Regions from separate parts of the Alteromonas sp. 5NW40-0090 genome, predicted to be linked through region 1. Evidence: predicted binding sites of a transcription regulator. Region 1 holds the regulator's gene; each other region holds the start of a gene.
The links. The regulator FNR, encoded in region 1, switches genes on or off when oxygen is low (the NO sensors DNR and NnrR bind a similar motif). The targets are predictions, from matches to a motif close to TTGATCTAGATCAA.

Region 1 (10,860 bases):
TATAACTACAGAGTAAGAACAACCTGATGCCATCTGATCAATCTCTACCCAATATTGTTATTCTTACCGGTGCGGGTATTTCCGCTGAATCTGGATTAAAGACATTTCGGGATAATGACGGCCTTTGGGAAAATCATCGCGTAGAAGAGGTGGCTACCCCAGAGGCTTTTGAACAAAATCCTAGCTTAGTTTATCGCTTTTACAACGCTCGACGTGCGCAGTTACAGCAAGACGACGTGAATCCTAATGCAGCGCATGAGGCGCTGGCCAAACTTGAGAAAGCGTTCGGTAGCAACCTGATGTTGGTTACTCAAAATGTGGATGACTTGCATGAGCGCGGTGGAAGCCAGTCTGTTTACCATATGCATGGCAAGCTGCTATCGGCGCGCTGCGCTATAAGCCAGCAGACTTTTGACTGGAGTGATAGTTTTGATCACACCACTCAATGCCCGTGTTGCAACAGAGTAACCTTACGACCGGATATCGTGTGGTTTGGTGAAATGCCCATGTACATGGAAGAGATTTACGATGCGCTTTCAAAGGCTGATGTGTTTATTGCTATTGGCACATCAGGTAATGTCTATCCTGCCGCGGGTTTTGTTCAGATCGCTAAAGAAAGTGGCGCACACACCATAGAGGCAAATTTGGAGCCGGGCGTAACTAATGCATTGTTCGATGAATCGCTAACAGGCCCTGCTTCTCACATCGTCCCACAATGGGTTGATCAATTAATATCGAAATACGCGCTGTAGGAGGCGCATAACATGCAGTATTTGAATGAGTTTCTTACCATTGCGTTGGTACACCTTGTGGCTGTTGCTAGCCCAGGTCCAGATTTCGCGGTGGTTGTTCGAAACAGCGTGGCCTATGGCAGGCGTATCGCCATGTACACCAGCATCGGGATTGGATTAGCTATATTACTGCATGTGGCTTACTCGTTAGTGGGGCTTAGTGTGGTTATTGCAACTACTCCATGGTTATTCACCACGTTTAGCTATGCCGCCGCAGCTTATTTACTGTACCTTGCGTTTGGTGCGCTTAGAAGCGGGCCTGTAAAGCAGGACCCGGTAGTTAACGCTGAAAAGAAACCATCCCAGATATCGGCAAAGCGCGCAGTTTGGATGGGCTTTCTAACAAATGGGCTTAACCCAAAAGCGACGCTGTTTTTCCTCTCGTTGTTTACTGCAATTATTAGTATTGATACCCCATTTGAGGTGAAACTTGGCTACGGGATCTATTTAGCTATAGCTACTGGTCTGTGGTTCTGTTTTCTTTCATACCTTTTGAGCACCAGTAAAGTAGCTGAGCTTATTGGTAAAAAAGGGTATTGGTTAGACCGTGCGATGGGTGTACTACTCGTCGGTTTAGCTGCGAAATTAGTACTAGGTTAACGTTTGTTTACCTTACAAACAGGCATTTGTTTTTGTGAGTTGGTATAATCGCGCCGATTTTTTAAAAAGATAAGAGAGTTGTGTGAAAGACGTAAACCAAGACCGCCTGAACAATACGTTGTCTAAACAGTATCAATTTGATACCAAAGGTCTATTGCGCCGCGCTGCCGGTTTAACAAAGGCAAACTTTTCATCATTGCTGCAGGGAAGTGTTGTTCTATTTTTAACGTTTGTCGTGTTAGGTGTATTTGCTCAGCAATACATTACGATAAATGACGATGGAACTTACGTTTTTGAGCATCAGTCAATCATTGAAATTGTCGCAATTTGCATCGTCGCTCCGTTACTGACAGGGTTATATATGATGGGGGTCTTTGTAGCGCGAGGTACTAGAACGACAGTATTTACCGTATTTCAGTTTTTCCCCTTGATATTTTTGCTGGCGCTTACTCAGTTAGTAAACAGTATTCTTGTTCAGCTAGGTATGATGCTGCTTATCATTCCTGGTCTTTACTTTTATTTAGCGTCGTCTTTTTCTTTAATGTTAGTCGCTGATAGAAAGCTAACGCCAATTAGCGCGATTATCCTTTCCTGTCGCGTATTTAATGCATACTGGGTTCAAATCGCCAGCATATTTGGTGTGTTCTTTTTACTGTTTGCTTCAGTGCCATTAACGCTGGGGTTTTCACTTATTTGGGTATTACCGTTTTATTTTAGTATGATGGGCTTGCTCTATCAGGAATTAATTGGCGAGCAGGGAGTAAGCACGGAAGCATCTGAAAACGATGTGAATGAGTCTAGCTTCGATGCATAAACGTGAAACCTTTAAAATAGTCCTTATAACGCTGGGCGTTTTGGCGGTAATCGTCATCAATGCCATTATTTTTACAAAGGACGAGCCGGATATTTTAGACATACCGCAAACGGTTGAAGCCAAAAAGCCGGTGCCTAACTTCTCTGCTTATACAGATGTAAAAGAGAAGAAAGAAGCGTTTTTTAACTATTTACGACCTGAAGTAGAGAAGCAGAATGCTTATCTACTTACGTTAAGGCATTACGTGCAAACCTTGTACAGGAAGGCGTTAGCCAACGAGTCGCTCTCTGAAGAAGATATGGCAAGGCTTGAATGGTTAGAAGAGGAATATCGAGTTAAGCCGACGCAACCGTTAAAGATGAAACTGTTGGCGCTGTTGCAAAAAATTGATGTTCTGCCTGCGGAGTTGGTACTTGTGCAAGCTGCGAACGAGTCAGCTTGGGGCACAAGTCGCTTTGCAAGAAAGGGCTATAACTTCTTTGGCTTATGGTGTTTCTCTAAAGGGTGTGGCTTTGTTCCGAACCGTCGAAACGATGGGGCATCTCATGAAGTTGCCAAATTCGACAGTTTGTCACGTGCTACGTATACCTATATGCGAAATTTAAACCGCCACGACGCGTATGCGGATTTAAGAGAGATCCGCAGCCGACTGCGTGCAAACCAAATTCCTATTACTGGTGTTGCGTTAGCTGAAGGGCTAATGAATTATTCCGAGCGCGGAGCCGCTTATGTTGAAGAGCTTCAAACTATGATCCTATTTAACGAGGAGTTTTTATCCGAATGATACGTGCTGCTTTATTTTTTGCTTCATCTCTGTTTATTGGTGTAGGCAGTTCTTCCGTTGCTGCTGAAACGATAGATGTTGAGTACAGCCGTTTCTATAGCCATGTTAAAAAGCTGGATAATGAAGATACCCAAGCACTTCAGTTTGCATTTGGGTTTGTTCGTGTTGGTGAAGGGCGTTTATGTGAAGTTAACGAAGCATCTATTGTTACTGATAAGAAAACGATGCCTTTAGAGGTAACGGATGAAGGGCGTTTTACTGTACCTACTGAGAAAGCACTGAAGCTGGCTAATGCACTGGTTCGAATTGACCTTAACGAGCGGGCTAACGTGTGTGATATGTCGGTACAACTTGAAACCAAACCGGAATACCTTAAGCAGTATTACACAAAAGACGACCTTACTTTTTTGTATGGTCAGTACGAAGCTTTCTTTAATGAAATGGGAAGCTTTTTGTCTTTCATGATGCCTTCGGTAAAGGGCTTGATGATTCAATTTGATGACAAGAATTTAGATTTCATTACACCACAAGGTGTGCAAATCAATAATGGCGTGTTGCATCTAAAACAAGATTGGATCAACGACGCAAAAGGCTTAACGTTACCTCAAGAGCCGCTGCGCGTAACTGCTATGGCTTCGAGTTAATCGGCTGCTAAAATTAGGTATCAGGTTAGTAACTGATACCTAATTTGCTCTGCTACACGGGCGATGGTCTCTTCACCCTTGGCGCATAGCTCTTCAGCACGATGAAATTCCATAATACCCACATCGGTAAGTTGAGGTTCAATAAGAATGTCTGGTGGATCGCCTGCTAAACGAGAGCGGGTAACGCGAGCTTGAAGTATTTCAAGTGAACTACTCATTACGCTCATAATTCCCGGCGGGTTGCGCTTATTCACCTTTGCGGGCACTTCGGTAAACTCTTCTTCCACTTTTTCAATAACTTCAGAAGCAATGCTTTCTTCGGCATTCACATCTTCAGAAGCATTGACTTTAAGCTGCTCTTCACTTTCTTCTGACGCTTTGTCTTCTTTACTATCAGGCGAAAACCATTGGCGTAGTACGTTTTGGCTTTTAGTAAAAAAGTCCTCAGTTTTGCGCTGGTTTTCTTCATGATCTTGTCTCAACTTTTCAAGACGAAGTGGTCGAAAATCGGCGTTAAGGTTAACCGCGATTACAAAATCGGCCCCTAATTGGCGACACAAGTTCACCGGTACAGGGTTTACAACGGCACCGTCTACCAACCAACGATCACCGTGTGCTACGGGCGCAAAGAGTGCGGGAATAGCACATGATGCTTGAATGGTGTCGCCAATAGGGCCTGAATTAAATACAACTTCACGTCCGGTATAAAGGTCAGTTGCCACTGTTGCAAAGGGTTTCAGCATTTCTTCATAAGAGGAAACACAAAACTCGCTGGCAAGCTTATCGAAAACTTTCTGTCCGCTTGCGATGCCCCCACGTCTAAGGCCTACACCCATAAGAGCCAATACCTGCCAATCGCTTAGCGAACAGGCCCATTCTTTTAAACCTTCTAGCTTACCACTTGCGTAGGCAGCACCAACATAGGCACCAATAGAGCATCCCGCTACAACGTCAATTTTTACGCCGAGTTTTTCTAAAGCTTCAATGATACCTATGTGCGTCCAGCCCCTTGCGGCTCCGGCACCTAGCGCAAGTCCAATTTTCATTTACTTCGGTTCCATAATGTTTATTACTTCAATAGTATTATCTTCATCACTGAAGTCCGTACTATTTTCTGTAGTGAAAGCAGGTTCATCAAACCCGATATCACCGTCTTCTACCGGGCCTTCTTGTGTAGCTATAGCTTTAAAATCATAAAGGTTGCTGTCGATTAAGTGTGAAGGCGCTACGTTTTGAAGCGCACGGAACATTGACTCTATACGACCTGGGAAGCGACGGTTCCAGTCTTGAAGCATAGCCTTTATGTTTTGGCGCTGTAGGTTTTCTTGTGAGCCACAAAGGTTACACGGAATAATCGGAAATTCAGCGGCCTGAGAATATTTCTCGATGTCTTTTTCTGTGCAGTACGCCAATGGACGAATAACGATGTGTTCACCGTTGTCGCTGACTAGCTTTGGCGGCATAGACTTAAGCTTGCCACCATGAAACATATTGAGGAAAAACGTTTCTAGCATGTCGTCGCGGTGATGACCTAATGCAATTTTAGTCGCACCTAACTCTTTTGCTGTGCGATACAGAATACCCCGGCGCAAGCGAGAACAAAGCGAGCAGGTAGTTTTTCCCTCTGGAATTTTGTCTTTAACGATAGAGTAGGTGTCTTCTTCTACAATCTTGTAGTCAACGCCTATGCTTTCTAAATATTCAGGCAAAATATGTTCAGGGAAACCAGGCTGTTTTTGATCAAGATTAACCGCAACGATATCAAAGTGAATAGGCGCAATCTTCTTTAAAAACAATAGAATATCAAGCATGGTGTAGCTGTCTTTACCGCCAGATAAACACACCATAACTTTGTCGTTGTTTTCAATCATACCGAAATCGCCAATAGCTTTACCTACGTTGCGGCGAAGTCGCTTCTGAAGTTTGTTGAAGTTGTACTTTTGCTTACTTTGCGCAGCGTTTAATGGCGACGCGTCAGCACTGTTTGTGCCTAAACTCATAATTAACTAGCTTGGTTTGTGATAAAGCCGCCATTATACATTAAAGCGGCTTTTCGAGACCATGCTTGTGAAGTTAAATTTGTTGGTGACATACCGTGTTGGCCGCTAAGTAACGGCAAACACGGGCTATGTAGTACCGATGAAAAGACTACACCGACAACGGCGACACAAATCCATCTGGCTTAATAGCAAGCACATCGCAATTGAGTTCGTCGATCACGTGTTCTGCAGTGTTACCAATTAGGGCCGCTGAAATGCCCACACGGCCAACGGTACCAATAACAACCAGCTCTGCATCCAGTGTTTTTGCCACTTGCGGGATGACCTTTTCCGGAAGGCCTTCTCTTACTACACATTTGTTTTCAGGAATACCGTACTTTAACGCGTGACTACGCATTTCCTTTAAATGATGATTTTTTACCGCGTCGTGATAGGTATCGGGGTCGAACTCGGGTACTTCTATGGCGATATTAAGTGGTGTAGAAGGGTAACTGTTGACCAAGTTTACGCTACCTTTCAATAAAGAGGCGTAGTCGTTAGCAATGAGGGTGAGCTTATCGTTAAGTGCGGCATGCTCATTGTCTTCACTGCCTACGTTTACTGCCGCAATAATCTCTCCTCCTTCTGGCCAGTCGTGCTCTTTAACAAGCAATACTGGGCGAGGGCATTTACGCATTAAATGCCAATCTGTGGGGGTGAAAATAACAGAAGCAAGATCGTCGTGCTTTTTGGTTGCTTTTACCACTAAATCTATCTGATTGTTTAGGGTGTAGTAAATAATCGACTCATACGCGCGATTATTCCATTCTACAACGATATCAGTTTCAGTGAATCCTTGCTCTCTTAAGTGGGTAGCAAGCCATTTTGCATGCTCCTTTGTGACTGCATCGCGCATTGACTCGCGCTCATCCGGGCTAAGCATGGTCGTCATATCGTAAGATAAGTCGTATACCACCATCATGGCGGTAACTGAAGCACCTGTTTTTGAAGCGAGTTCATAAGCACGGCTTAGTGCAGGTTGGTTATCGCGCTCGGCATCTACCACGGCCAGAATTCGTTTACACTCAATCATAACGTCCCCCTAACTACAAAACTTAGTAGCGGCTGTCGAAATCGAAGCTTTCTAATACTAACTATAAACGACATTGGGAAAAACGTAAGTTGTTTTAGATCAAGAATTTTACGACGCGACCATGAGTGAACTTAACGATGTAAATATGGAGCAACCGGCGTGGTGCTGAAACATTAGATAGGTGGCTAACACAGGTCACAAAAAAGCGCGCTTAGTGTGCGCCTTAATTTACACTTAAAAAAGGACTAACCGCAGACAACGCTTGGGCCGTTAAGCGCCGCAAGTTTGGTGTTTAGTCTATCGAAATCTAAAATAGTAATAAGCTTTCCGTCCACCTTTATAATGTTGTCTTTTTGGAAACGGCTTAACAAACGGCTAATAGTTTCGATGGTTAGTCCTAAATAATTTCCTATCTCGTTGCGCGTCATGGTGAGATGGAATTCTCTATGGGAGAAGCCTCGCTCTTCAAAGCGCTGAGAAAGATGTGATATAAAATACAATAAACGCTCTTCTGCGGTTCGCTTGTTTAAAAGCATGATCATGTCGTGATCTTGTTTTATTTCAGCGCTCATGAAGCTCATGATCTGGTGGCGCAGCTTTGGAAATTGCACTGACATTTCGTCGAGGGTCTCGTAGGGAAGCTCACACACCATGGCAGTTTCTAACGCAGAGGTATAGCTTTGGTGTTTGTTCTCTCTTAATGCATCGAAACCGATAATGTCACCAGGAAAGTGGAAGCCGGTAATCTGTTCTTCACCTTCGGTATTAGTCACAAATGATTTAAATGAACCGGTTCTCACTGCAAATAGAGAACGGAATTTATCACCAGTTTGAATCAGCGTGTCACCTTTATGAAGCGGCTTCTTGCGTTCAATAATATCGTCAAGAGATTCGATTTCTGTTTTGTTTAACGCCACCGGTAAACAAAGGTGACTGAAACTACAGTTTTGACAGTGAATAGAAAATTGGCTTCCTTTGCTCATAATGCACGCTCTCTAAAAGAATACCCGACAATAATACACCCATTTTTAAACGATTGCGCCATGAATAAGATAAGCGGCATATATTGCCATTATTACTGCAATAATTTGTCTAAAATGGTTATGTTGAAAACTTCGAACAATATATTGGCTACCAGCGCTAGCGGCGAGCAAGGTGGGTAATGTACCCAAACCGAAGAAGAACATAATAGCAGCGCCTTCTAGCGCATTACCCGCCGCGAGAGACCAGGTAAGTGTGGAATACACCAAACCGCAAGGAAGCCAACCCCAAATAAAACCATAAGGCAACGCACTTAAAGGGGTCTTAAATGGCAAAAAGCGTTTTGAAAGCGGCTGCACTTTGGAAAATAGGCCTTTACCCGCATTTTCCAGTACCGTTAAGCCAGTCCACCACTTACCCAAATAACACGCCAGTAGAAGCAACATGATTCCGCTAAGTAGGGAAAGGGCATAGTTGGCAAGAGGTATATAATCTGCTGCAATTTTTCCAAGTGCCCCGGTTATTGCTCCGGCGATGGTGTAGCTCACTATACGTCCCATGTTATAGGCAAGGGTATAGGGTAGTGCTGAAGCGCCTTTAGGCGATACCATCCTTAGCGCAGCGACAATTCCACTGCACATTCCCACACAGTGAACTCCGCCGGCTAAGCCGATAAGAAAGGCAGAGAAGTAGTTAATCCCTTCCATGTGGCGCTTGGCTTTTGTCTACTTTACTGTCTTGAAGTTGCTTGCGTTGCTCAGCTAGCTTTTTTTCTTCTGGCGGAAGATCATCGTCAAACAGTATGCTATAACCTTGGCGATCTAAATCTTCAAATTGATTGGTTTTCACCGCCCAAAAGAATATCACGATAGCGACGGCAACAATGATGATGGCGATTGGAATTAATACGTAAATAATACTCATGCTATTTGCTCAAAAGTCGCGTTGAGTTTGTGACTACAATGATACTGCTTAACGACATACCAACAACAGCCATCCACGGTGAAAGTAGGCCTGATACGGCGAAAGGTAAGATCAAAACGTTGTAACCTACCGACCAGCCAATATTTTGCCTTATTTTTTGCTTCACTTGATGCGCAGTTCGAATAAGCTCTGGTACAGAAAGCAGCTGATCGCCAAGCAGTATCACGTCGGCGGCAGTTTTAGCCACGTCTGTGGCATTACCCACTGCAATCGCCACATCAGCGCTGGCAAGAACTGGAGCGTCGTTAATACCATCCCCCATCATCATCACTTTCGCGCCAGATTGCTGCATAGCTTGAACGGCTTCGTACTTTTGCTCAGGTGTTAGGCCACCTTTAGCGGTCGAAATTGGCAATGGTGCGGTAAGCGCATTAACGTTTTGCTGTGTATCACCACTTAAAACGGCGAGGGTATGGCTTGCAGCTAATATATCGAGAGTTTCTTGCGTATCTTCTCTTAGTGAATCCTTTACTTCATACGCCGCCATAATACGCCCCTTAACCGTGAGAAACACGTTAGCTGAAGGGAACGCTTCAATGAGTTTTAGCTGAGATTCGTGAACGCTGAATGCTGCAGAACCCATAGAAAACAACGTGTCATTGATCTCACCGCTGATACCACCTCCTGGCGTAACGGTAAAATTAGTCACTTTGTGTACCGTGTTATCGGTAGCGTCAGCACTGTCGCTAGAAGCAGAAATCTCGCTTAGGGCTACACCGTCGCTAAAGGCTATACCGTCGCTAAAGGCTTTGGCAATCGGATGTTCAGAGCGTGACTCCAAAGCGCGGGCAATTGATAGCGCACTATTACTATCCACACCGTCAGCGTACCAGGCATTTGAAATAGTAAATTTGCCTTTTGTGAGCGTGCCGGTTTTGTCTAATGCGATGGTGTCAATGTCAGTAATTTGTTCAAGCGCATCGGCCCGTTTTAGTAAAATACCTTGTCGGTTTAACTTTGCCATAGCACAGGTTAACGCTGATGGCGTAGCCAACCCTAATGCGCAAGGGCAGGTTGCAACCAGCACCGATATGGTGATCCAAAATGCCTCGTCGCTACCCTGATACGCCCAAAAGCAATAGGTCAACGCCGAAATCAGCAATACCGCGGTAACGAAATAGCGAGAAAAATTATCGGCTATCTGCGCTGCTTTAGGTTTACTCGCCATCGCACTTGCTTGCAGTCGTACAATTTGATTTACCAGCGCATTTTTAAGGGTCTGCGTAACCGTAATGGTTAGCGTACCATCTTGACAAACCGTGCCGCCGTAAACCGGGCTACTGTTGGACTTACGCACGGGGTTAAACTCGCCGGTAAGCATAGATTCGTCAACCGCTGCGTTGCCGTCGGTTACCACCCCATCAATGGGGACTGTTTCACCAGGCTTCACTAGCACTACGTCGTCAATTTTTAGCTGCTTAGCCAGACACTCGGTTAGGCTACCATCCGGATTTAGTTTGGTCGCTGATACGGGCACATACTGCATCATATTGGCAGAGATCTGTGCGGCGCGATGACGACTGCGATGTTCTAAGAATCGGCTAAGCAACAGCAGAAAAATAAACATACAAATGGATTCGAAATACACTTCACCTTGCTCTAATACTGTAGAACGAATTCCAGCAATGTAAGTACCGAATATTGCGAGCGTAACGGGTACGTCCATATTAACCGTTTTAGCGCTTAGCGCTTTAGCGGCGCCCACATAAAAGGTGCTGCCTGAATACAGCACAACAGGTGTAGTTAGCGTAAGGGCAACCCAGTAAAAATATTGGCGGGTCTCTAACTCAATGGCGCCAAACCAATCAAAATAAAGCCCAGTCATCAGCATCATTACCTGCATGGTCATAATGCCTGCTAGGCCAAGCTTTTTTAGAAAGGTCTTTTGTTCGCGTTTATAACTGGCTTCGTGTTCGTCGGGGTGAAATGGTGACCCAACATAACCAATGCGTTTTAGCGTAGATAGAATTTGGCTAAGCTTAATTTGAAACGGTGACCAAGTGACTAAAGCGCGGCGCTCTTGTACATTCACCGCGACTTGCTTTATTCCTTCTACTTTCGACAACTGCTTTTCGATAAGCCAGCCACACGCAGCGCACGTAATACCTTCAAGGGTCAATTGAATCTGCTTGTCCTGACCTTCTTCAAACACGAACTCTTCTTGTAGAGAAGGGTCGTCATAGACTTTTA
Region 2 (10,860 bases), on a different contig from region 1:
TCGGTTAGCTGACCAGCCCAGTCACCACATGCTAGAAGACGTACGTTTTTCTTCGCACTTACTACTTCTTTCGCTTCATCGCTTACTGTCGGCGCAATAATGACTTCCACAAATTGACGGTCAACAATCGCTTGCGCCGTTTTCGCATCAAGCTCTCGGTTAAACGCGATAATGCCGCCAAATGCTGACGTTGGGTCAGTTTTAAACGCGCGGTCGTAGGCACTTAAAATATCATCGCCAATGGCCACACCACATGGGTTAGCGTGCTTAACGATTACACATGCTGGCTCTTCGAATTCTTTTACGCACTCAAGCGCTGCATCCGTGTCAGCAATGTTGTTGAATGACAGTTCTTTACCCTGAAGCTGAGTAGCGGTAGCCACAGACGCTTCTTGAACATTGTTTTCAACATAGAATGCCGCTTCTTGGTGGCTATTTTCGCCATAGCGAAGGTCTTGCTTCTTAGTAAGCTGCATGTTGTAGGTACGTGGGAATTCACTGTGCTGGTGGTCACAGTCTGCTTCACAACCTGTGCTGTCTAAACGAGCACCAAAGTAGTTTGCAATCATGCCGTCGTATTCAGCAGTGTGCTCAAATGCTTTAATGGCAAGGTCGAAACGGGTGTTGTAGGTTAACGAGCCGTTGTTGTCGTTCATCTCTGCAAGTACGCGAGAGTAGTCAGACGCATTAACCACAATAGTCACATCTTTATGGTTTTTTGCAGCAGCGCGCACCATAGTTGGGCCACCGATATCAATATTTTCAATTGCATCTTCTAGCGTGCAGTCTTCGTTTGCCACGGTAGCAGCAAACGGGTAAAGGTTAACCACCACAAGATCGATAGGCGCAATGTTGTGTTCTTCCATCACCGCTTCATCGGTACCGCGACGACCAAGGATACCGCCATGAATTTTCGGGTGAAGAGTTTTAACACGGCCAGCCATAATTTCTGGGTGACCTGTATGATCGGACACTTCTTTCACAGGTAAGCCAGCGTCAGCGAGTAGTTTCGCAGTACCGCCCGTCGACAGAAGTTCTACGCCAGCGTTATGCAGCGCTGTCGCGAAATCGAGGATACCGGTTTTATCGGAGACACTAAGGAGAGCACGTTTAATTGGTTTTGGTGTTTGCATAAATTTTAAGTTTCTAATGTTGTAGTGTTGAAACAAAAAGAGCACCGATTGGTGCTCTTTGGTGGGCAAAGCCCTTGGAATCTTAGTTCATGCCGTATTGCTTAAGCTTCTTGCGAAGTGTGCCACGGTTGATGCCCATCATGATGGCAGCGCGGGTTTGATTGCCGCGTGTGTAAGTCATGACTTCTTCTAGCAGCGGCGCTTCAACTTCAGCCAGTACCATTTCGTACAGGTTATCGATGTTTGCGTTATCCAGTTGCTTAAGGTACTTGTTAACCGCTTGCTTTACAGAGTCACGCAGTGGCTTTTGAGCTTGCGTTTGTGAAGGCGTAGTTACTGTAGTAGTAAAAGGTGAAGTCACGTTTTGATCGAACATAATACTGTGTTGCTCTTAAGTTAGTCATCACTATGCTGCGGGAGAAATCTGTCGGGTTTCTCGGGTCTGCAGCGCTTGAAAATATGCATTTAGTGCATCGAGTTGCTCAGTCGCATCATCGATAGCGTTAAACGTTTTACGAAACTGACGATCCGTATCGTGCTCCGCGAGATACCAGCCCACGTGCTTACGGGCAATTCTTACACCGGCTATGTCGCCATAAAAGTCTTGCACATTAGTTACGTGCTCATGCAAGAGTTTATATAGCTCTGACAGCGGCGGTGCCGGTAGGTTCTCGCCCGTTTCAAGATAATGTTGGATTTGCTTAAATATCCAAGGCTTACCTTGCGCGCCGCGACCTATCATTACGCCATCTGCACCAGTGTAATTCAGCACCTCTTGTGCTTTCTCTGGAGAAGTAATGTCACCATTTGCAATAACAGGAATTGAAATTGCCGCCTTTATTTGACGTATGGTGTCGTACTCAGCTTCTCCCTTATACATACAAGCTCGTGTTCTGCCGTGAACAGCAAGCGACTGTATGCCGTTTTGCTCTGCAATGCGGGCAATCTCTACCCCATTGCGATTTTCTGGGTTCCAACCGGTGCGAATTTTCAGTGTTACGGGTACGTCAACAGCATTAACTACTGCTTTAATAATCGCTTCCACTGTGTCTGGGTATTGAAGCAAGGCAGAGCCTGCTAGCTTCTTATTAACCTTCTTAGCAGGACAACCCATATTGATATCGATGATTTGCGCACCGTTCTCAACATTAAATTGCGCTGCCTGAGCCATAAGCTCAGGGTCGGCCCCAGCTATCTGTACAGAGCGAATGCCTTCTTCACCCTCATGATTCATACGCGCCTGTGATTTGGCTGTGTTCCAAACTTTCGGATTACTCGAAAGCATTTCTGAAACAACAAGCCCTGCACCCAAGCGCTTACAAAGTTGACGAAACGGTCTATCTGTTACGCCAGCCATGGGGGCCAACATCAAATTGTTTTCTAACTCGTAAGGTCCAATTCGCATTGTAAAATGTATAGCTCGCCATCTAAAACTGCACAGAAAATATACACCCGGCTAAAACGGGGCGCTAAGTGTACGTGTTTTCGCAAGGCTTGAAAAGGCTAAAAATCGCACAAAATTTCACTTCGTGGTCTTGACAGTGAAAAAAATCTGTCACATTAGTAATCTAACGTCGTTTTTTAGTTTAAATATTGTACGAAAGTCTTACAGCCCCCGATTTGAAAGGGCTGTAATGTGAAAAAAATTAACAATTAATTAGGCGGTGACGTTCTTCGTCGTACAAAATTTCGTCGCAAATTTGGGGTGGTTTACCGTGAACACACCGATCTAACTAGGTGTAATTTTCACCACCTAGTTAGTTTGTCGCTCAATCTTAACGTTTTTTGCCCGACACTCTCGCCCATTCACCATCTATAGCACTGGGTTCAAGAGTAATATCGTTTGCATAGGCTTCTTCAATTCGCATGACTTGTTCAGCCAATATGCCGGAAAGGACTAACAAACCGCCTGATTTACAGTAATTTGTAATAACGCTTTGAAGTTCTAGTAATGGACCTGACAAGATGTTTGCCATCACGACATCGGCTTCAAGCTCAGGCTGGTCTTCAGGAAGGTATACATCCAAACGGTCTTCAACGCCGTTGCGTCGTGCATTTTCTTTTGTTGCTTGTAGCGCTTGTGGGTCGATATCAATGCCGATGACGCGTTTAGCACCCAATTTCAACGCAGCCAGCGCTAATATTCCCGAGCCACAGCCAAAATCGACCACAGTTTTATCTGTCATATCTATGCCGTCTAGCCAGCGCAAGCAAAGTGCGGTAGTAGGGTGCGTACCTGTGCCAAAAGCAAGGCCTGGATCCAACATCACGTTAACGGCATCAGGGTCTGGAACGTCACGCCAGCTTGGGCAAATCCACAAGCGCTTACCAAACTGCATAGGATGGAAGTTATCCATCCACTCTCGTTCCCAGTCTTTGTCTTCAAGTGGTTCTAGCTTGTACTTAAAGTCTGGACCAAGCACCTTCGCCTTACCTAGGCGTTGCAGAATACCTTTCATATCGGCATCAGCTTCAAATAAGCCGACGACTTGTGTATCGGGCCACAGTAACACTTCACCCGGCTTGGGCTCGTACATAGGGGTGTCTTTCGCATCCACATAGGTCACTGCTTGTGAGCCGTTGGCCGTCAGCATGTCGCCTATTGATTCTGCATATTCAGAGGAGGTATTAATTCGAAGTTGTAGCCAAGCCATAGTTGTCGTTCGTTGGGACCTTTGTTGGTCATTGTACCTTTGCTTGGCGTTAAACAAAATGAAAGCAAGCGAAAAGCGTTACAATAGGTGTTATTTGTCAGGGGCAGCGGTGTTTAAAAGCCTTAACCTTTTGTCCATTGGTATGGATTCTAAATGCGGCTATAGTTATTTATTAATGCGGTTCGATTGTAAAGTTAATCGGAGTTTTATGCGTTTTCTTATTCCTTTTTTGTGTGCTGTTGCTATTGTTTTTCCTACCAAAGCCCGTGAGTTAGACGTGGTGGTTGGCTGGAACAAGCCGCCTTATGTTATTTCACAAGAGCACAGCGGTTTTGAAATTGATCTGGTAAGAGCCATTTTAGCGGAAATGGGACATACGCTTTCGCCCATCTACGTTCCATTTGGGCGTACAGCGCGACTTTTGAAAGATAATGCTGTGGATATAGGACTTACACAAAACGCGGCACATAACGTGGAAGATTCTGTCCTTTCCGACCCCTACATTATTTACCAAAATGTTGTTGTGACAAAAGCGCAAAGTCACTTTGTTATAAATGATATTAATGACCTCAAGGGAAAGCGTCTCATCGGGTTTCAAACTGCGCAATTAGTGTTAGGTGAAGAATTTCAGCAAGCACTCGCATTGGAGTCAATGTATATGGAAATGGCAAGGCAGGACCGTCAGGTCGATATGCTTATGCTGGGTCACGTGGACGCGATTGTTCTAGATAGAAATATTTTCAATTTCTTTAAACTTAAAAATAGCGCCTATGTTGAAGAGGAAACCGTGTTCCATGAGTTATTTCCTATTTCAATATATCGCGCGGCTATACCCAATCCAAAACTGAGGGCAGAGTTTAATGCTGCCCTTCATCGCTTTATTGCGGATGATCGGTATCAACTACTGCTCGATGAATATCAGCTTGATAATCTGCTTCACAAACTGCCAAAAGCGCCTGCTGCACTGTGAATGCGTATTTTATCGTGCAGACAGTGAACCATTTCTGATTCAACGTATATCAAACTAACAATACGGTAATGCTCATCGCTTTATATCTAACCATAGATAAGACATGATGGCATAAGCACGCTCTCATAAAAACAATGCGTTAAGGAAAGCTCTATGTTGAAACAGTGGTATTTACTGGTTGTCACCTTGCTATGCACCGCCTGTGTGTCGCAATCGCATCATGAAAATAGTGATAATAACAAGTGGCTAGATGAGCCAGCGTACCTGCAGGCTCAAGCTATTGCTCAAGGCGATATTACATCGGCAGAGCTTGTGAGCGGGTATTTAGCGCGTATTGGTGAGTTAGATAAAAAGACAAATAGCGTCTTAGCGCTAAACCCCAATGCATTAGCTGAAGCGAGAGATATTGATAAACAATTTGCCAGTGGAGCTGAATTAGGCCCGTTAGCCGGTATTCCCGTATTGCTAAAGGACAATATTGAAAGCGCAGAAATGCCCACAACAGCAGGTTCTATAGCGCTAATCAATAACGACACCGGCCGAGACGCTCCGATTGTGGCGAAGCTTAAAGCTGCGGGAGCGATCATTCTTGGCAAGACTAACTTATCTGAATGGGCAAACTTTCGTTCTGAATCATCGATAAGCGGTTGGAGCGCAGTAGGCGGTTTAACTCGAAACCCTCACATATTATCGAGAAGCGCATGCGGTTCATCGTCTGGCTCGGGCGCAGCAATGTCACTTAGATTAGCGTCACTTGCCGTAGGTACTGAAACCAATGGCTCTATAATCTGCCCGGCATCTATTAACGGTGTAGTGGGCTTTAAGCCAACCGTTGGTTTACTTTCAAGAACGCACATTGTACCTATTTCCTTTAGCCAGGATACAGCGGGGCCTATGACTTCCAACGTTCAAGACGCATGGCTGATGACGTCAGTTATGGCTGGTGAAGACGTGAACGATAGTGCAACTGAAAACACGGCGTCTCAGCGTCCTGCTATGCCTTCATCTGAAATGCTGGCAACAGATTTAAAAGGCAAGCGTATTGGTGTTGTCAGGTATCGTCAAGGTGATAACCCTCATGTACTTGACGTCTACGAAAGCGCGTTAAATCAGATAAAAGCATCGGGGGCTACGCTGGTGGATATTAGTGATTTTTCTCAGCCTGATTCCTTTTGGGCCGACTCTTACAATGTTCTACTCAGTGAGTTCCATCACAGCATCAACGAATATTTGTCGGGATCGCCAGCAGAGATCCCCGCAAGAAATTTATCTGAGCTTATCGCTTTTAACAGCCAAACCGAGCGAGAGCTAGCGTTATTCAACCAAGATATTTTTGAAAAGTCGCTAGACGCGGCGCCTATTGATAGCGAAGCGTATCACAGCGCCCTAAGTCTTATTCAAGATACAGCGGGTAAAAATGGTATTGACGCATTGCTAGCAAAACACAATGTCGATGTATTAGTTGCGCCTTCAAATAGCCCTTCATTTTTAATTGACGGTGTGTATGGCGATCATTCGCCAGCTGGTTTTATTGGTATAGGCTATCTAGCCGCTGTAGCGGGCTATCCACATCTCACAGTACCGGCGGGTGAAGTGAAAGGTCTTCCAGTAGGAATTAGCTTTATCGGTGCTAAATGGAAAGATGAAGAAGTGCTAAAGATAGGCAAAGTCTTTGAAGCTAAACATGGCTTTTTTATTAAGCCAGGTCTTTTACCTACACGTTTTGATGACCCGAGCCTAAAGGGCATCCAGAATGGACTAAATGAGATCCGCTAGATAAAAGCGCTTGGTTTGAATGTGAAGTCTGTTTTGCAGTATTGAAACTAAAAAGCCCCCAATAATTATCGGGGGCTTTTGCTATTTATGTAGCTATTTATGTAGCTATTTATGTAACTACGAGTGATGATTTAGCCTGGCTTTTTAACCCAAGCGCTACACCAGCCATCAGCGTTAACCAGCTTGTTAGGGAAAATGTTACAAGGGCGATATTGTTCGCCATCGGCTCCCTGCACGTACATGCAGTTTGCACATTTTGCACCTTCAACGGTTGAAGACGGTGTGTAGTTTAATGCTTTAGCAGTTGGGTCATCAGCGCTCAATTGTTCTTGAGCTTGTGCACGTAACGCTACACCACCTAATGTAAGACCGATAACTGTAGTGCCCGACAGTTTTAAAAAGTCACGGCGATTTACAGATTTCATAACATTCTCCTTAAGAGATAGAAACGATAATGATTCTTTTTTATTCAGTACCTTAAACGCAAAAACCTGCCCAAAGAGGCAGGTTTTGTGTATTGTTTAAATACTATCTCTTTTTGAAAAAAGATCGAACGAAAAGTCGTATTTTCACTTGATCTAGATTAAATAAAATTCAGAGTGATGCCACCAGATTATGAACATCAGACCGTTTGTTTTGCTACAAGTTCACTTCTTAGCGAGGGGGACACCAGGTTTAGCGTAGACAAATTGTGCAATACGCGTAGTGCTGTGATAGCTATCTAATCCAGAAATGCAGGCGGTGTTGGCTTTTTCTATATCGGCGTATCCGTCTTCATCTATAATGCTCTCTGGCATATGAAGCTCTTGGATTTCTCCAATTACCATTTCGGTTTCGTTAAGTAATTTTAAATGTTGCGCCACCTTTAAGCCCATCTTAATTTCACTTTCTTCGACAAACGGTGCACTAAAAGACTCGCTAAACTGCGGCGTTAAACCCACTGCTTCAAACTCACTTTCATCAGGGGCATAACGGGCAGATGTCTGGTGTGCTTTGTCTACCCAATCAGTTGACACATGATTTAGCGTATAAAAGCCCTGTTGCTTTATATTGCTAAGGGTATCTCGTACGACCGTGTGTGGGCGCATGATCATGCCTAAAAGTGGTGGGTTAGCACCCACATGAACGATAGAGCTAACGACGGCCAAATTGTTAGTGCTGCCGTTAGTGGTACCCACCAAAGCAGCCGACTTAAAGCCAGATAAACTGTTGACTAGATTAGCTCGGTATCGCTGTGCAAGCGCATCTATATCGCTGCGTGTAAACTGCTTAGTCATTTTCTCGTTCTGCCTCAATTTGAATATCGTCACCATGTTGATAAGTCGTCAACTCTATGGGTTGGCAGCACACCTGACAGTCGAGTACTTGGACTTGACCCACATCGTTAACCTCATCTATCTCAACATCGTTAGGCGCCATACAGTAAGGGCAGGAGAAGCCCATGGAACGGGTTAAGCTCATATTTCATTGCCTTATTAATCATGAATAGTGTTTATTACGTAATGCTAAGACGAGTGGATTTTCTTTAGCAAAATACCCCGTTGTTTATGAAAAGAACGCGCTGAGGCAATCGCATAGCCATTATTAAATGGAAGTCTTGATGATTGACCCTAATAAACAGCAGCAAGGTGAATGAATAGAGGTGATGGTGTGGCAAATAAAGTAGGAAACTGCCCCTGTTGTAATAGAGAGACGCGCCTGACTTATCATCACCTTATCCCTAAAAAAATGCACCGACGCACCTATTTTAAAAAGCACTTTAGCAAAGCCGAACTGCAGGACGGTATCTATATTTGTAGACAGTGCCATAGCGGTATACATCGCTTTTATGATGAGATGACATTAGCCAAACACTACTTCAATTTACAACGTTTACTAGATGATGAGCAGCTTTCAACGTTCTTTCAGTGGGTGTCTAAACAGCGAGTACGTGTTTAAAAAGATTTTTAGCAGCGGATGTGTAACGCAATCGTGATGGATTTAATTTGATTAGCATGGCTGTATAAATATACACTGTTGATGTTTTCATAGTCAAAGATACCTCATGCGAAAAGATTTACCGCCACGTTATTACCTTTCACACTTTCACGAGTTCCTTGCTTTCTTCGAAGGCGCTAACAGTGCGCTTTTAAGCGATGGTGCAACCGACTTTGTTGAGCGCTTTAAAGCATTAGATGATGACAAGCAATGCATTGTTGTTAGGGCTGCCAATCGCAAGTATGCGGTGATTGACAGAACGCAGTTTAATTACGGCGAAATCACTGAACCACAAGCACAGATAGATTGGCTTATAGAAAACGGTTGGTTTGGCGATATTACTCACGCTACGCTTAACGATATCGCAGGGGTATTGACCAAAGATGCGCTGCTGGCGCTTCTCGCTGAATACGGCAGTACACAGGGATTAGCATCGCTCACTAAGCCCAGACTCGTGACGTTACTTAATGAACATATCGGTGCTAAAGGCTGGCCAGAGCGCTTTTCGCTTAATAACTATTTAGTGTGCCTATTCGACGATGCACTTCGCTATTTACTGTTTCTCTATTTTGGTAACACCAAAAGTCGTTTAAATCAGTTTTCTATGCGTGATTTAGGCGTAATGAGAACTCGCTCTGACTCGGTAACCGACACAGCGCGTTTTGATACTAAAAGCGACGCCGAAGCTTCTTGGTTTTACGCCAACCACTATAGCCAGCTAGCCTTTTATAATAATGATATGTTACTTGCCTTAGCGGAAAGTGATTTCCCTGCTACAGAAGGTGTGTCAGCCAGTTTTTATCGCGACCAATTACTTTATGCACTAGGGCTTAAATTGCTAGCCTTCGATAGGTCCAAAGGGCTAGCAATATTGAAACAAGCGCACAGCGATAAAGCAAAAGAAAAGTGGCTAAGAGAGAGCTATAAAGACGGACAAGAAGATGACGTCAAACAAGCACTAGAAGAAATTATCGATAATCCTCCATCGGATACACTGCTTGCGTTTGCAGAAGACTTTTACGCCCGTAAATATCATAAGAAGCGCACTAGCACGGTTACCGATATGCTTCGCAATGCTAGCCGTACGCTGGATATTGACGTAAGCCAAAATCAGCAAGTAGAGCGTGGCGTGTTAGCATACTATGCACGGCATGGAATAGAGGGCTGGCGTACAGAAAATCGGTTATGGCGCAGTTTGTTCGGCCTTACTTTTTGGAAGCAACTCTACGAAGAGGATACGCTAGTTACAGAGTTTGATCGCAGGCCATTATCGCTTAAGCAAAATAACTTCTACGCTAAGTTTGAGCACAGTATTGAGGCATTATTACAGAAGCTCGATAGCAAAGATAAACTGCGTTTTCACATCCACAAGATGGCTACAATGCACTACGGTAAAGTGAACAGCCTGTTTATGTGGTCTAGCCATTTGCTTACGCCTATAGAAGCGCTAATTGAGCATGGTTCACTAGATAGTATCTATACTTTACTTCGCATGATGTGTAGAGATTTTGAAAGCCTGCGGGATGGCTTCCCCGATATTATGGTGTTTGATGGCGCGCTTCGCTTTGAAGAAATTAAAGCGCCGGGCGATCAGCTTCGTCGAAACCAATTGGTTTCCATTCAGCGTTTGCAACAAGCCGGTTTTGATGTTGCTGTGACGACAGTGAATTGGGTGCGCGACCCAGCCCAACCCTATGTGGTAGTGGATATTGAGACTACCGGTGGAAACAACAGTTATAACCGCATTACCGAAATAGGCATGGTTAAACTTGTTGGCGGTGAAGAGGTAGACAGATTTCAAACCTTATTGAACCCGCAGCGCAGAATTCCTAGTAATATAACCCGCCTTACTGGTATTTCAGACGAGATGGTAGCAGATGCACCGCTGTTTGCCGAAGTCGCTGAGCAGGTGGCACGCTTTACCGAAGATGCCGTATTTGTTGCGCATAATGTGAACTTTGATTATGGGTTCATTAAACAAGAGTTTGCGCGGTTAGAGCAGCATTTTAGGCGACCAAAAATGTGCACAGTTCGCGAAATGCGCCGCACTTATCCTGGGTTGCCTTCGTACTCTTTGGCTAATTTAACTAAACATTTTCATATAGAAATGGAACGGCATCACCGAGCGCTAAGCGACGCTAAGGCGGCCGCCGAACTGTTAAAACTAGCATTTGAGAAAGACGATGAATTAACGGGCCTGTCGGCGAATTAATAACGTTGTTATTGAAATTTTTACTATGCGGATACTGAACAAAATGTGCGTAAATGCTGTATTGAGTTGAGTTATAACGTGCATATTGAGATGTAAGACATGGCATTAACTGAAGAACAAGAATCACGAATTATTGAA
Region 3 (10,860 bases), on a different contig from region 1:
GGAAAAGACAGTGCCAAGGCAATAATAAAGCAACAAAAAAGGCACTGTTTCCAGTGCCTTTGACTTCAAGATTTGGTTTGCTGATTAACCGCTTACTACAAATAGTCCGCTTTCGTCAGCATCAATGCGAATGGTGGACTCAGGCAATAGCTCACCCGCTAGCAATTGCTGGGCGAGTGGGTTTTCTACTTGCACTTGAATCGCTCGCTTAAGCGGACGCGCGCCAAACACAGGGTCGAAACCTGCATCGGCTAACTTGTCCATGGCTGCGGCAGACAAGGTCAGTTTGTACCCTTTTTCAGCAAGTCTTGCACGCAACGAGGCAAGCTGAATTTTAGCAATAGACTTAATTTGCTCTTTACCTAATGGATGGAATACCACAATGTCATCCACACGATTGATGAACTCGGGCCTGAAATGCTGCCCCACCACGCTCATTACCGATGCTTTCATATCGTCATACTGACTTTCGTTGTGTTTATCTTGAATGATGTCTGAACCTAAATTAGACGTCATGATCACAACCGTATTTTTGAAATCTACGGTGCGGCCTTGCCCATCAGTCAGTCTGCCGTCATCCAGCACCTGAAGAAGAATGTTGAATACATCAGGATGTGCCTTCTCAACTTCATCTAACAAGATTACTGAATAAGGCTTTCGGCGCACCGCTTCGGTTAAGTAACCACCTTCTTCATAGCCAACATAGCCAGGAGGTGCGCCCACTAAACGCGCCACCGAGTGTTTTTCCATAAACTCTGACATATCGATACGCACCATGGCATCTTCAGTATCAAACATAAAGCCGGCCAAAGCTTTGCACAATTCAGTTTTACCTACACCCGTTGGGCCTAGAAATAGGAACGAGCCAATGGGACGGTTTGGATCGGCAAGCCCCGCACGTGAACGTCGAATGGCATTTGATACTGCTTCAACGGCTTCTTCTTGTCCAACAACCCGTTTGTGGAGCACATCTTCCATGCGCAACAACTTCTCGCGCTCGCCTTCTAGCATTCTCGCTACAGGTATACCCGTCCAACGAGAGAGCACATCAGCAATTTCGATGTCCGTTACTTTATTTTTAAGCAACGTGGTTTCACGGGTTTCGTTTTCTGCCGCTTGCTCAAGCTTGGCTTCAAGTTCAGGAATACGACCATATTGAAGCTCCGACATACGATTCAAATCAGATGCCCGACGAGCAATTTCTAAATCTAGCTTTGCTTGTTCTAGCTCTCCCTTAATAGTCTGGGTGCCTTGCATGGCATCTTTTTCGTCTAGCCATACTTTTTCTAGCTCTGCATACTTAGTTTCAGCTTGCTCGCGCTCTAGCTCAATCATTTCAAGGCGTTTATGGCTGGCGTCGTCGGTTTCTTTAGCAAGCGCTTGCTCTTCCAGCTTTAGCTGGATAATACGGCGCTCCAAACGGTCCATATCTTCTGGCTTTGAGTCTATTTGCAAACGAATGCTAGATGCAGCCTCGTCAATAAGGTCAATGGCTTTATCTGGCAATTGGCGGTCACTAATATAACGATGTGACAAACTTGCCGCTGCAACGATGGCAGGATCCGTGATGTCTACCGAGTGGTGAAGCTCATAACGCTCTTTCAAGCCACGAAGAATAGCGATAGTGTCTTCTACACTTGGCTCTTCAACCAATACCTTTTGGAAACGACGCTCAAGTGCCGCGTCTTTTTCAATGTACTGACGGTATTCATCTAGCGTGGTTGCTCCCACACAGTGAAGTTCACCGCGAGCCAGCGCTGGTTTTAGCATATTCCCAGCGTCCATTGCGCCATCGCCTTTCCCTGCACCTACCATGGTGTGCAGTTCGTCGACGAATAAAATGACGCGGCCTTCTTCTTTAGCTAGCTCGTTAAGAACAGCCTTTAACCGTTCTTCAAACTCACCGCGGTATTTAGCACCAGCGACTAATGCCCCCATATCTAGGGCAAGAACGCGCTTGTTCTTTAGGCCTTCAGGTACTTCGCCGTTAATGATGCGCTGTGCTAAACCTTCAACAATAGCCGTTTTTCCCACACCTGGTTCACCAATAAGGACTGGGTTGTTTTTGGTTCTGCGCTGTAGCACCTGCACCGTTCGACGAATTTCGTCATCACGCCCAATCACCGGGTCAAGCTTGCCTTGCTCCGCACGCTCGGTTAAGTCTGTGGTGTACTTCTCAAGAGCTTGGCGCACGTCTTCAGCGTTAGGATCCGTCACTTTCTGTCCGCCACGCATATCATCGATAGCACCTTCAATGGCGTCTTTGGTGATATTCAAACTCTTGAGAATTTCACCCAATCGTCCTTTGTCTTCAAGTGCTGCTAACACGAAGATTTCCGACGTTATATATTCATCTTTTCGCTGTTGAGCTATCTTGTCGCAAAGATTGAGCAGAACACCACTGTCTTTGCTTAATTGAACATCGCCCCCAATGCCTTCGATTCGAGGTAGGCGTTCAATGGCCTGACTTAAAGCAGAACGAAGTGCGTTAACATTAATGTTAGCTTGATCAAGCAACGGGCGTACTGAACCACCTTGCTGATTCAGCATGGCGGTCATTAAGTGGACAGGTTCAATATATTGATGATCTCGCCCCAATGCGAGTGATTGAGCATCGGATATTGCGAGCTGAAATTTACTGGTAAATCTATCTAGTCTCATAATCTCAACCTAATAAGTGAACAACTATACCTACGGTAACACGCCGCGATTACGAACATTTTAACTCTCGCTGAGTGGGTAATGATCTATGCGGAATGGTATTCTTTATATTCTAGTTATGTAGACTGCTCAATTGCGATTCAAGTATGAGATTGAAAAGTTGGCCAAAAAGATAACAAATACTGTAGGAAGTTTGATTTAGCGCAAATGTTTGATGAGACTGAAAACTGCAGCCTTTTATCCTAAACAATCTAAAGCAGTCCTATTACGCTTACCATGCGCCCCGTCGTGCGTTTGTTTTGATGGGTTGCTCTTCGATGTGAATAGAAGCGTCGCTCATCAGAGTAAGTGCAAAGATTACTTTGCGTTATATTTTCTACACCTGTTTGCTGCAATTGAATCTGTGCCACTAGAGGTAAATCTAAAAAGTATTTCCCTTTATTATTACTATTGGAAACTGCGCCATCTATGTGACGAAATTTACTAGCCAAATTTGCGTCTACTTCATAGCAAGCACCGCTTATTGCAGGACCTATCCAAGCCATGATTTTATTGGTATCGCAGCTAAATTGCCCAACCGCATTTTTGATAATATTGGTCTCAAGCCCTTTCCACCCCGCATGTACTGCTGCCACTTCTTGACCACTCTCATCACATAATAAGATGGGCACACAGTCAGCAGTCATTACAGCGCAAAAATGTGAAACAGAAGAAGAGTACGCTGCATCCGCGGTGGTATCAGCGCTTGGCAATGACACTACACGGTTGCTGTGCACTTGTTCTAACCACGTAGCTTTTTGACTGTGGGGGAGAAGGCTTCTATTGGCTTTAACTAATAAGAGATCATCCCCCACGTGCGCGCCGACATTTAAGCCTGCAAAATCCCCCATACTAGCGCCCCCTAACCTTGTCGTTGTATAAGCGACTATGTTAGATGGGCAAGACCACTCTGGCGTAATCAACTCCAGCGTAGATGAAATAGGTGAATTTGCATCTGACAATGTCATAATACCTACTCCCTAGTTAGAGCATATCTTGCGGATTGTCCGTTGTGTCTTTCTTGACTGCTTTAAGCAAGTCCTGCATATCTTGAGGCAGTGGTGCTTTCCACGTCATCCACTCTTCAGTTTCAGGGTGAAATAGTGAAAGCTGAGCTGCGTGCAATGCCTGACGCTGAAAACCACGAAGTGCTGCGATAAACTCCTCGGATGCGCCTTTAGGTAAACGCGGACGCCCGCCGTAAACCTGATCGCCCAGTAGCGGATGTTTTATATGCGCCATGTGCACACGGATTTGGTGTGTACGACCGGTTTCAAGCTTCAATCGCAGGTGAGTATACGCACGGAACTTTTCAATAACGCGATAATGGGTCACCGCAGGTTTACCCATTTCGCGAACTGCCATGTGCGTGCGCTTTGTGGCATGTCTGCCAATAGGTTCATCTACAATACCACCCGCAACCATAGTACCTAGCGCAATGGCTTCATATTCACGACTCATTTCGCGACGCTGTAGTTGGTCAACAAGGTGCGTTTGCGCAGGTATTGTTTTTGCCACTACCATTAAACCCGTGGTGTCTTTGTCTAGACGATGGACAATGCCCGCTCGCGGAACTTTATCAATCTCAGGGTAATGATTTAGCAACGCATTTAGCACGGTTCCGCTCGGATTTCCCGCGCCAGGATGCACGACCAAATCGGCAGGCTTGTTTATTACCAAGATATGCTCATCTTCATAAACTATATTTAGCGCGATATCTTGCGCTTCGCTTGTAACCTGTACATCCATTTCGGCTTGTACCGTAACAAGTTCGTCCATCTGCATTTTGTGGCGAGGCACGGTGATCACTTCACCATTTACTGCAACATTCCCTTCTTGAATCCAAGTTTTTAGCTTAGAACGAGAATATTCAGGGAACAAATCAGCTAATACCTGATCTAACCGTAAACCAAAATGCGTAGCTTCCGTTGAAGCCTCTAATTGTATTGTGTTCGGCGACTGTGTCATAACACCATTGATTACGTCTAAAAAAGAGTATTATAACAAGTATTCACGCTGTACACTGCCTTGTTTACGTTTTTGTATGGTTTTTCTCGTCGTTAGTGCGTTAGAATGCAATTAAAGTGTTGTTGTTTAACACATGAGCTTAGACAGCGAAGTATTAAACTGTTTAGCAGGAAAATAGAATTATTATGAAATCATTTCGTCTACTGGCTCCCGTTCTATTGGGTGCTATGGTGTCTGTCGCAGGATGTAGTTCTTCAGATCAAGAAGAGAAAGCAGTTTTAGCTAACATGGGTGCGCAGCAACTGTATGACAGAGCAAAGCAGAGCATGGAAGTAGGTAACTTCAGCGCTGCAGCGCAAACGTTAGGTGCACTAGATTCACGTTACCCCTTTGGTCCTTTGTCGCATCAAGTACAGCTAGATCTTATTTACAGCTACTACAAGTCGGGTAAAAATGAAGAGACGCTAGCCACTATCGACAGATTCATCCGACTAAACCCGAATCATTCTGATGTTGATTATGCTTACTACATGCGTGGGTTAACCAACATGGAATCGGACAGCAATCTGTTCCAAGAATTAATGAATATTGATCGTACGGATAGAGATCCATCAAAGTCCCGTGCGGCTTTTGAAGATTTCCGCAGGCTCATTCAACAGTACCCAGACAGCAAATACGCAGCTGACGCAAAGCAACGCATGGTGCACATCAAAGACCGACTCGCCCGCTACGAGATAGCTATTGCGCGTTTTTATATGAGACGTGAGGCTTATGTAGCTGCAGCAAACCGCGGTCGCTATGTTATTGAACACTTCCCAAATACCACGCAGGTTCAACAGGCTTTAGAAATTATGGTTTCAAGCTATGAACAGCTTGGCCTTACGGAACTGCGTGATAATGCAATGAAAACACTCAAGCTTAACTACCCGGACAGCGAATTTATTGGCTAGTCAGCAGATTCCTTTACATTAGTTAAACCAAAAAAACGCACCAAGGTGCGTTTTTTGTATGCTAGGAATATCTATAAATCAATATTCAGAAAGTCATTTTAACGGAAGAATAAATGACTGAACGGATTTAGTAGTCTTGCTAAACCGGAGGTAAAGTGTAACGGCTGGTCTACGATACTAAATACTAAACAACCTTCTTTACCCTCAGCTTTTGGGGTATGCGTTTTTTCGCCGTCCATAAAAATGAAATCACCCGTGTCATATCGACTAAGCCCATCACTAAACTCACCGTCGATAACCAGCGTATATTCAGTACCTCGATGCGTATGCTCTGGCACGCTACCGCCACTACCCATGAAAATAAAATTAGCGACACCCTGATTACCTAAATCAACAGGCGCTTGCCATAATTTTCCGACCAAGCTCGACCAATTACCCGTCTTATCTATGTAGCGATGTAATGTTCGGGGTAACGTAAACGTCCGGCCGTCCAATTCGATTGTCCTAAAACCAACGTGCTCATGCTCATCAACGTTTCGCGCTAACTCTCGATACTCTAGCGGCTGATTTGATTCACTGCGGTTCTTATTGGTCGAAGGTAGTTGGGTTATTTGAGACAGCATGTCACCAAACTGAAATGCGATATCGCCCGCATCAGCTGCCCTATCGTTTGCGGTTGACACCATTTGAGCAGCCAAACTCTCTGTTTCAATTTCTACAAACCGCTGACACTTCTCACACATGTCGCAATGTGCAGAAACCATTAAAGATATAGCAGGTGTTTGTGTGCCCTCAACAAATTCTTTAAGCTGCTGGGCACTCGGGTGAAACCTAATCATTATCGTTTAACATGACCTTTAGTCGTTGTAGCGCCAAACGTGTACGCGACTTTACTGTGCCTAGTGGTATAGATAGTTCATCAGCAACTTCTTGCTGCGACTTGCCATCAATATATATGGCCTCGACTACCGCTTTTTGCTTAATGGGCAAAGACTCAAACAAATATCCAATTTGCTCCAACGTGACTTGCTCGTCTAGCGGCGCCTCATTGGCGTCTGCCGTTTGCTCACAAAGCACCGGCCACAAATCATCAGAGCATACGTCTTCTTTTCGATTCTGCAGCTTGCGAAGCATATCAAAACGTATATTACGTGCAATAGTAAAGATCCATGTGGATGGCGACCCTTTCTCGGCATTAAAAAGGTGCGCTTTCTGCCAAACATTCGACATTGTGTCTTGCACCAACTCCATCGCTAATGCTTCATTACCCATCTGCTTTAAAGCGTAAGAGCGTAAGCGAGGTGCAAAATAATTGAATACTCGAGCAAATGAACGCTTGCATCTGGCCTCAGCAACCGCGACAAGGTAATCAGACATTTCAGTAGCACACTCTTTAGGTTTGATTGTGCTGTTACTTTGTTCCAAAGGAATTCCAACTAACATAAGATTCGTCCGCTTTTCCGTTTTGGTTGTATCATTCTACGGCGTTCTGACTTAAAACGTTTGCGAAATTCGCTAATATTGGATTACGAATTTGTAATCTCAAGATCAACTCTCATTATCAAGCGATTAGTGCAGAGAGATAATTGACCAAACTAGTACATTCTCTTTGCGCTAAAAAATGCTGCTTTTGAGAGCCATCTACAGGCAGTAGCTCCAGCCATCGATTTAATACCCAGTTGGGGCAATCAAATTTCGGTGATTCATACAACGCTGCCAGTTCTTCGTAATTTCCAAATATTTCTTTAAGCCGCTCGTCCATAGGCGCTATTTGTTGAGGAGCTAAATCGCACTGCCAAGGTTTTAAAACTTTACAACTACCGGTGCGAAGACCATCGTTGTCTACCTCGATGTTACTAACCTCAACTAAATGAGAACCAGCAACCTTTATGCCAAGCAACCCGTCATCAAGCATATCGAAGTCCACAACCTGTGCGTATGTTCCTATTTTATGAATATGCTCGTTTGCATTCTTATCGCCGTTTGCATTTAACATACACATCACAAAGCCTTTATTTTCGGCACATGACTCTTTAACCATGCGTACATACCGAGGCTCAAAAATACGCAAAGCCATTCTACCTTCAGGCAAAAGGTGCGCAGATAAAGGAAATAAGGGAAAACGTTCTACACTCATACTCGACACTTCCAAAAACACGAAATTTATTACGCAACTGAGTACAAATAGGATCGAATGGGAAAATTTTTCACTAATAATCTGAAAAACATGATCTCTAGAACGTAGTTTAATGTAATTTATGATTTATCTAACAACATTAACAGATTTAGATCATAGACTTGCAGTCGATATTCAAAAGAGTCCCAACAAGACCAAACAGAATTTGGCAGCAAATTGTTTTTCCATCATACCACTTCGACGTTAAGGAAGCTGAATGGATGTCATTGCACGCTTTTGTAAAATTTACACAGATATATGTCAAATCTCTCCAGTGGACTTAGAAAAAATATACGCCAATGACATTTTATTTATAGATCCAATCACTACACATCGTGGAATTGGAGAAGTGAAAAACTACTTTGCTAACCTTCTAACCCAAGCGGAAAGCTGTAAATTCGATATAGCGGACATTTTTATCTGCTCACAACAGATATCCTCATGTCACTCTAATGTCACTCACGTTGTAAATTGGACAATGACCCTCGTACTAAAAAATAACGCGAAAAAGATCACGCTAGACGGCACAACACAACTTGGTGTTGAAGGTGACATCATCATCTACCACAAAGATTATTACGATTTGGGCGAAATGGTATACGAGCACGTACCTATCTTAGGTTTTATAATCAAAAAGATTAAAGGGAAGCTGGCAAAATGAAGAGTATATTAATTACTGGCGCAACATCTGGAATAGGTAAAGCACTTGCAATCAAGTGTGCCGATAATGGATATAGTGTCATTGCGTGTGGAAGAAACAAAGATGCCCTCGATGAGCTTAGCAAATATAGTAATATTAGCGGTTGCCAGTTCGATGTGTCAGATTTAGAAGATACAAAGCGAGCTTTAGCAAATGTTAAGTTCGATATTGCTGTACTCAATGCTGGTACTTGTGAATATGTCGACCTTGAGGATTTCGAGCCAGACATGTTCCGGCGCGTTTTCGAGCCTAATTTCTTCGGCGTAGTTCACTGCGTTAACGCACTTCTCCCACGATTAAAAGATGGCGACAAGCTGGTCATAGTTGACAGTATGGCCCGTCTATTACCTTTCACTCGAACTCAAGCCTATGGCTCTAGTAAAGCTGCTCTTCACTATTTTACCAAATCTTTAGAAGTCGACCTTCACCATAAAGGGGTAAAAGTACAGGCCGTCTCACCAGGTTTTGTTGAAACCCCCCTTACCGATAAAAATGACTTCGAAATGCCAATGAAAATTAGTGCAGAAGAAGCTGCCGAGGCTATGCTTAAAGGGATAGAAAGTAACAAGCAAACCGTTTTCTTTCCTCGATTCTTTGGCTTTATTCTGCGCTTTATGCACATTTTGCCAACGCCACTTCAAAAGCGACTATCGTTGTCTATGCGAGAAAAACAATAAGAGACACAATAATGAATAATAAGATTGCCATAATAGGCACAGGAATTTCAGGATTAACCTGCGCATACCTTCTTAACAGAAAGCACGACATCACAGTTTACGAAGCAAACGACTATATAGGTGGTCATACTGCTACTAAAAAAATTAAGGATAATGGTGAAACCCTTCACATTGATACCGGCTTTATTGTATTCAACGATTGGACTTACCCTAACTTTATTAAGCTTATTAATCAGTTAAACGTTGACTACCAGCCAACAGAGATGAGCTTCTCTGTGATGAGTAAAAAAGCGAACCTTGAATATAATGGCAATAACTTAAATAGTTTGTTCGCACAGCGGCGCAATATTTTTCGACCTAAGTTTTGGCGCATAGTAAAAGACATACTCGCGTTTAATAAAGCGTGTAAAGCTATGGTTGCGGAAAAGCGTGACACGTTTTCGTTAACGCTAGAAGATATTATTAAAGAATTAGGGCTAAGCGATGATTTCGCGCGCTACTACATACTGCCTATGTGCGCAGCAATTTGGTCTAGTAGCCTCGAACAGACGAGAAAGTTTCCGTTAACCTTCTTCCTGCAGTTTTTTAATAACCATGGCCTGCTCAATATTACCGACCGACCACAGTGGTTCACTATTAAAGGTGGCTCTAGTCAATACATTCCACCACTGGTTGCACCATTTGAGTCTAAGATTAGATTATCTACAGCTGTAGTTTCTGTGGCCAAACGCGATGATAAGTGGGAAGTTACCGATTCATCCGGTGCAGTTGCGACATTCGATCATGTAGTGTTTGCGTGTCACAGCGACCAAGCACTAAAAATGATTCATTCACCTACATCGCTGCAAAAGAATATTCTTAGCAATATTCCTTATGCAGAAAATGATGTGGTAATGCACAAAGACACGGGCCAATTACCCAAAAGAAAGCTGGCGTGGGCAAGTTGGAACTACAGCTTAAAAGAGGATGCAAGCGAGGAAACCCGCCCCGCCTCTGTCACCTACAATATGAACATTCTCCAGAGATTAGAAGCAGAGAATACTTATTGTGTAACGCTAAATAATACGCCTGAAATTGAAGAGAAGAGTATTTTACGAAGCTACCAATACACTCACCCTCAGTATAGCGCCAACATGGTTGAAGCGCAGTCACGTAGAAGTGAGATTTGCGGCGTAGATAACTTACATTTCTGTGGAGCCTACTGGTACAACGGCTTTCATGAAGATGGCGTTACCAGTGCACTAGACGTTTGCTCTCGTTTTGGTGAAGCCCTGTGATAGAAAGCGCGATATATAAAGGCAAGGTATATCATCAACGTTTCAAGCCGACCCAACACAAGTTTGACTACGATATTTATCTGTTTTGGTTAAAGCTCGAAAGCGACGAACTGAACGCGCTATCAGATACGCTGACGTATTTTAGCGCCCATAGCAAAGCAAGAGTTAGATTCAAGCGGGAGGATTACTTAGGCGACCCGTCGATTTCGCTGAAACAAGCGGTTTTGGAAAGGATGACCGAGTTAAACGGTGGTAAAACACTTAACGGTGACGTTTTCATGTTGGGTCAATTACGCATGTGGGGCCTTTATTTTAGCCCAGTTAATTTTTACTACCTTCGCAATGATGAGGGTATATATTCTCACATGCTTGCGGAAGTAAGTAATACTCCATGGAATGAGCGCCATCACTA

Region 2: a site for FNR is predicted at 7,107-7,120, ahead of AC27KT_RS02970 (high-potential iron-sulfur protein). Genes of this name have one in related genera too.
Region 3: a site for FNR is predicted at 2,855-2,868, ahead of clpB (ATP-dependent chaperone ClpB). Genes of this name have one in related genera too.

Annotation. Positions count from the first base shown of each region.
Region 1 covers NZ_BAAJLT010000005.1:309,011-319,870, reverse strand. The annotation lists gene cobB (Sir2 family NAD+-dependent deacetylase) at 27-752, shown strand; gene AC27KT_RS08555 (LysE family translocator) at 765-1,391, shown strand; gene AC27KT_RS08550 (YciC family protein) at 1,474-2,205, shown strand; gene AC27KT_RS08545 (glucosaminidase domain-containing protein) at 2,198-2,989, shown strand; gene AC27KT_RS08540 (DUF2987 domain-containing protein) at 2,986-3,633, shown strand; gene AC27KT_RS08535 (patatin-like phospholipase family protein) at 3,654-4,679, opposite strand; gene ttcA (tRNA 2-thiocytidine(32) synthetase TtcA) at 4,680-5,633, opposite strand; gene uspE (universal stress protein UspE) at 5,782-6,705, opposite strand; gene fnr (fumarate/nitrate reduction transcriptional regulator Fnr) at 6,951-7,688, opposite strand; gene AC27KT_RS08515 (sulfite exporter TauE/SafE family protein) at 7,734-8,393, opposite strand; gene ccoS (cbb3-type cytochrome oxidase assembly protein CcoS) at 8,380-8,610, opposite strand; gene AC27KT_RS08505 (heavy metal translocating P-type ATPase) at 8,612-10,860, opposite strand, start outside.
Region 2 covers NZ_BAAJLT010000002.1:192,718-203,577, forward strand. The annotation lists gene purH (bifunctional phosphoribosylaminoimidazolecarboxamide formyltransferase/IMP cyclohydrolase) at 1-1,133, opposite strand, end outside; gene fis (DNA-binding transcriptional regulator Fis) at 1,216-1,509, opposite strand; gene dusB (tRNA dihydrouridine synthase DusB) at 1,540-2,538, opposite strand; gene prmA (50S ribosomal protein L11 methyltransferase) at 2,909-3,787, opposite strand; gene AC27KT_RS02960 (substrate-binding periplasmic protein) at 3,996-4,757, shown strand; gene AC27KT_RS02965 (amidase) at 4,911-6,533, shown strand; gene AC27KT_RS02970 (high-potential iron-sulfur protein) at 6,665-6,958, opposite strand; gene AC27KT_RS02975 (flavin reductase family protein) at 7,181-7,810, opposite strand; gene AC27KT_RS02980 (zinc ribbon domain-containing protein) at 7,803-7,994, opposite strand; gene AC27KT_RS02985 (hypothetical protein) at 8,184-8,471, shown strand; gene AC27KT_RS02990 (exonuclease domain-containing protein) at 8,578-10,722, shown strand; gene AC27KT_RS02995 (TIGR03643 family protein) at 10,822-10,860, shown strand, end outside.
Region 3 covers NZ_BAAJLT010000004.1:319,861-330,720, reverse strand. The annotation lists gene clpB (ATP-dependent chaperone ClpB) at 85-2,661, opposite strand; gene pgeF (peptidoglycan editing factor PgeF) at 2,913-3,668, opposite strand; gene rluD (23S rRNA pseudouridine(1911/1915/1917) synthase RluD) at 3,685-4,668, opposite strand; gene AC27KT_RS07155 (outer membrane protein assembly factor BamD) at 4,854-5,618, shown strand; gene AC27KT_RS07150 (ChrR family anti-sigma-E factor) at 5,717-6,457, opposite strand; gene AC27KT_RS07145 (sigma-70 family RNA polymerase sigma factor) at 6,450-7,061, opposite strand; gene AC27KT_RS07140 (LON peptidase substrate-binding domain-containing protein) at 7,180-7,755, opposite strand; gene AC27KT_RS07135 (nuclear transport factor 2 family protein) at 8,012-8,455, shown strand; gene AC27KT_RS07130 (SDR family NAD(P)-dependent oxidoreductase) at 8,452-9,171, shown strand; gene AC27KT_RS07125 (NAD(P)/FAD-dependent oxidoreductase) at 9,183-10,448, shown strand; gene AC27KT_RS07120 (DUF1365 domain-containing protein) at 10,445-10,860, shown strand, end outside.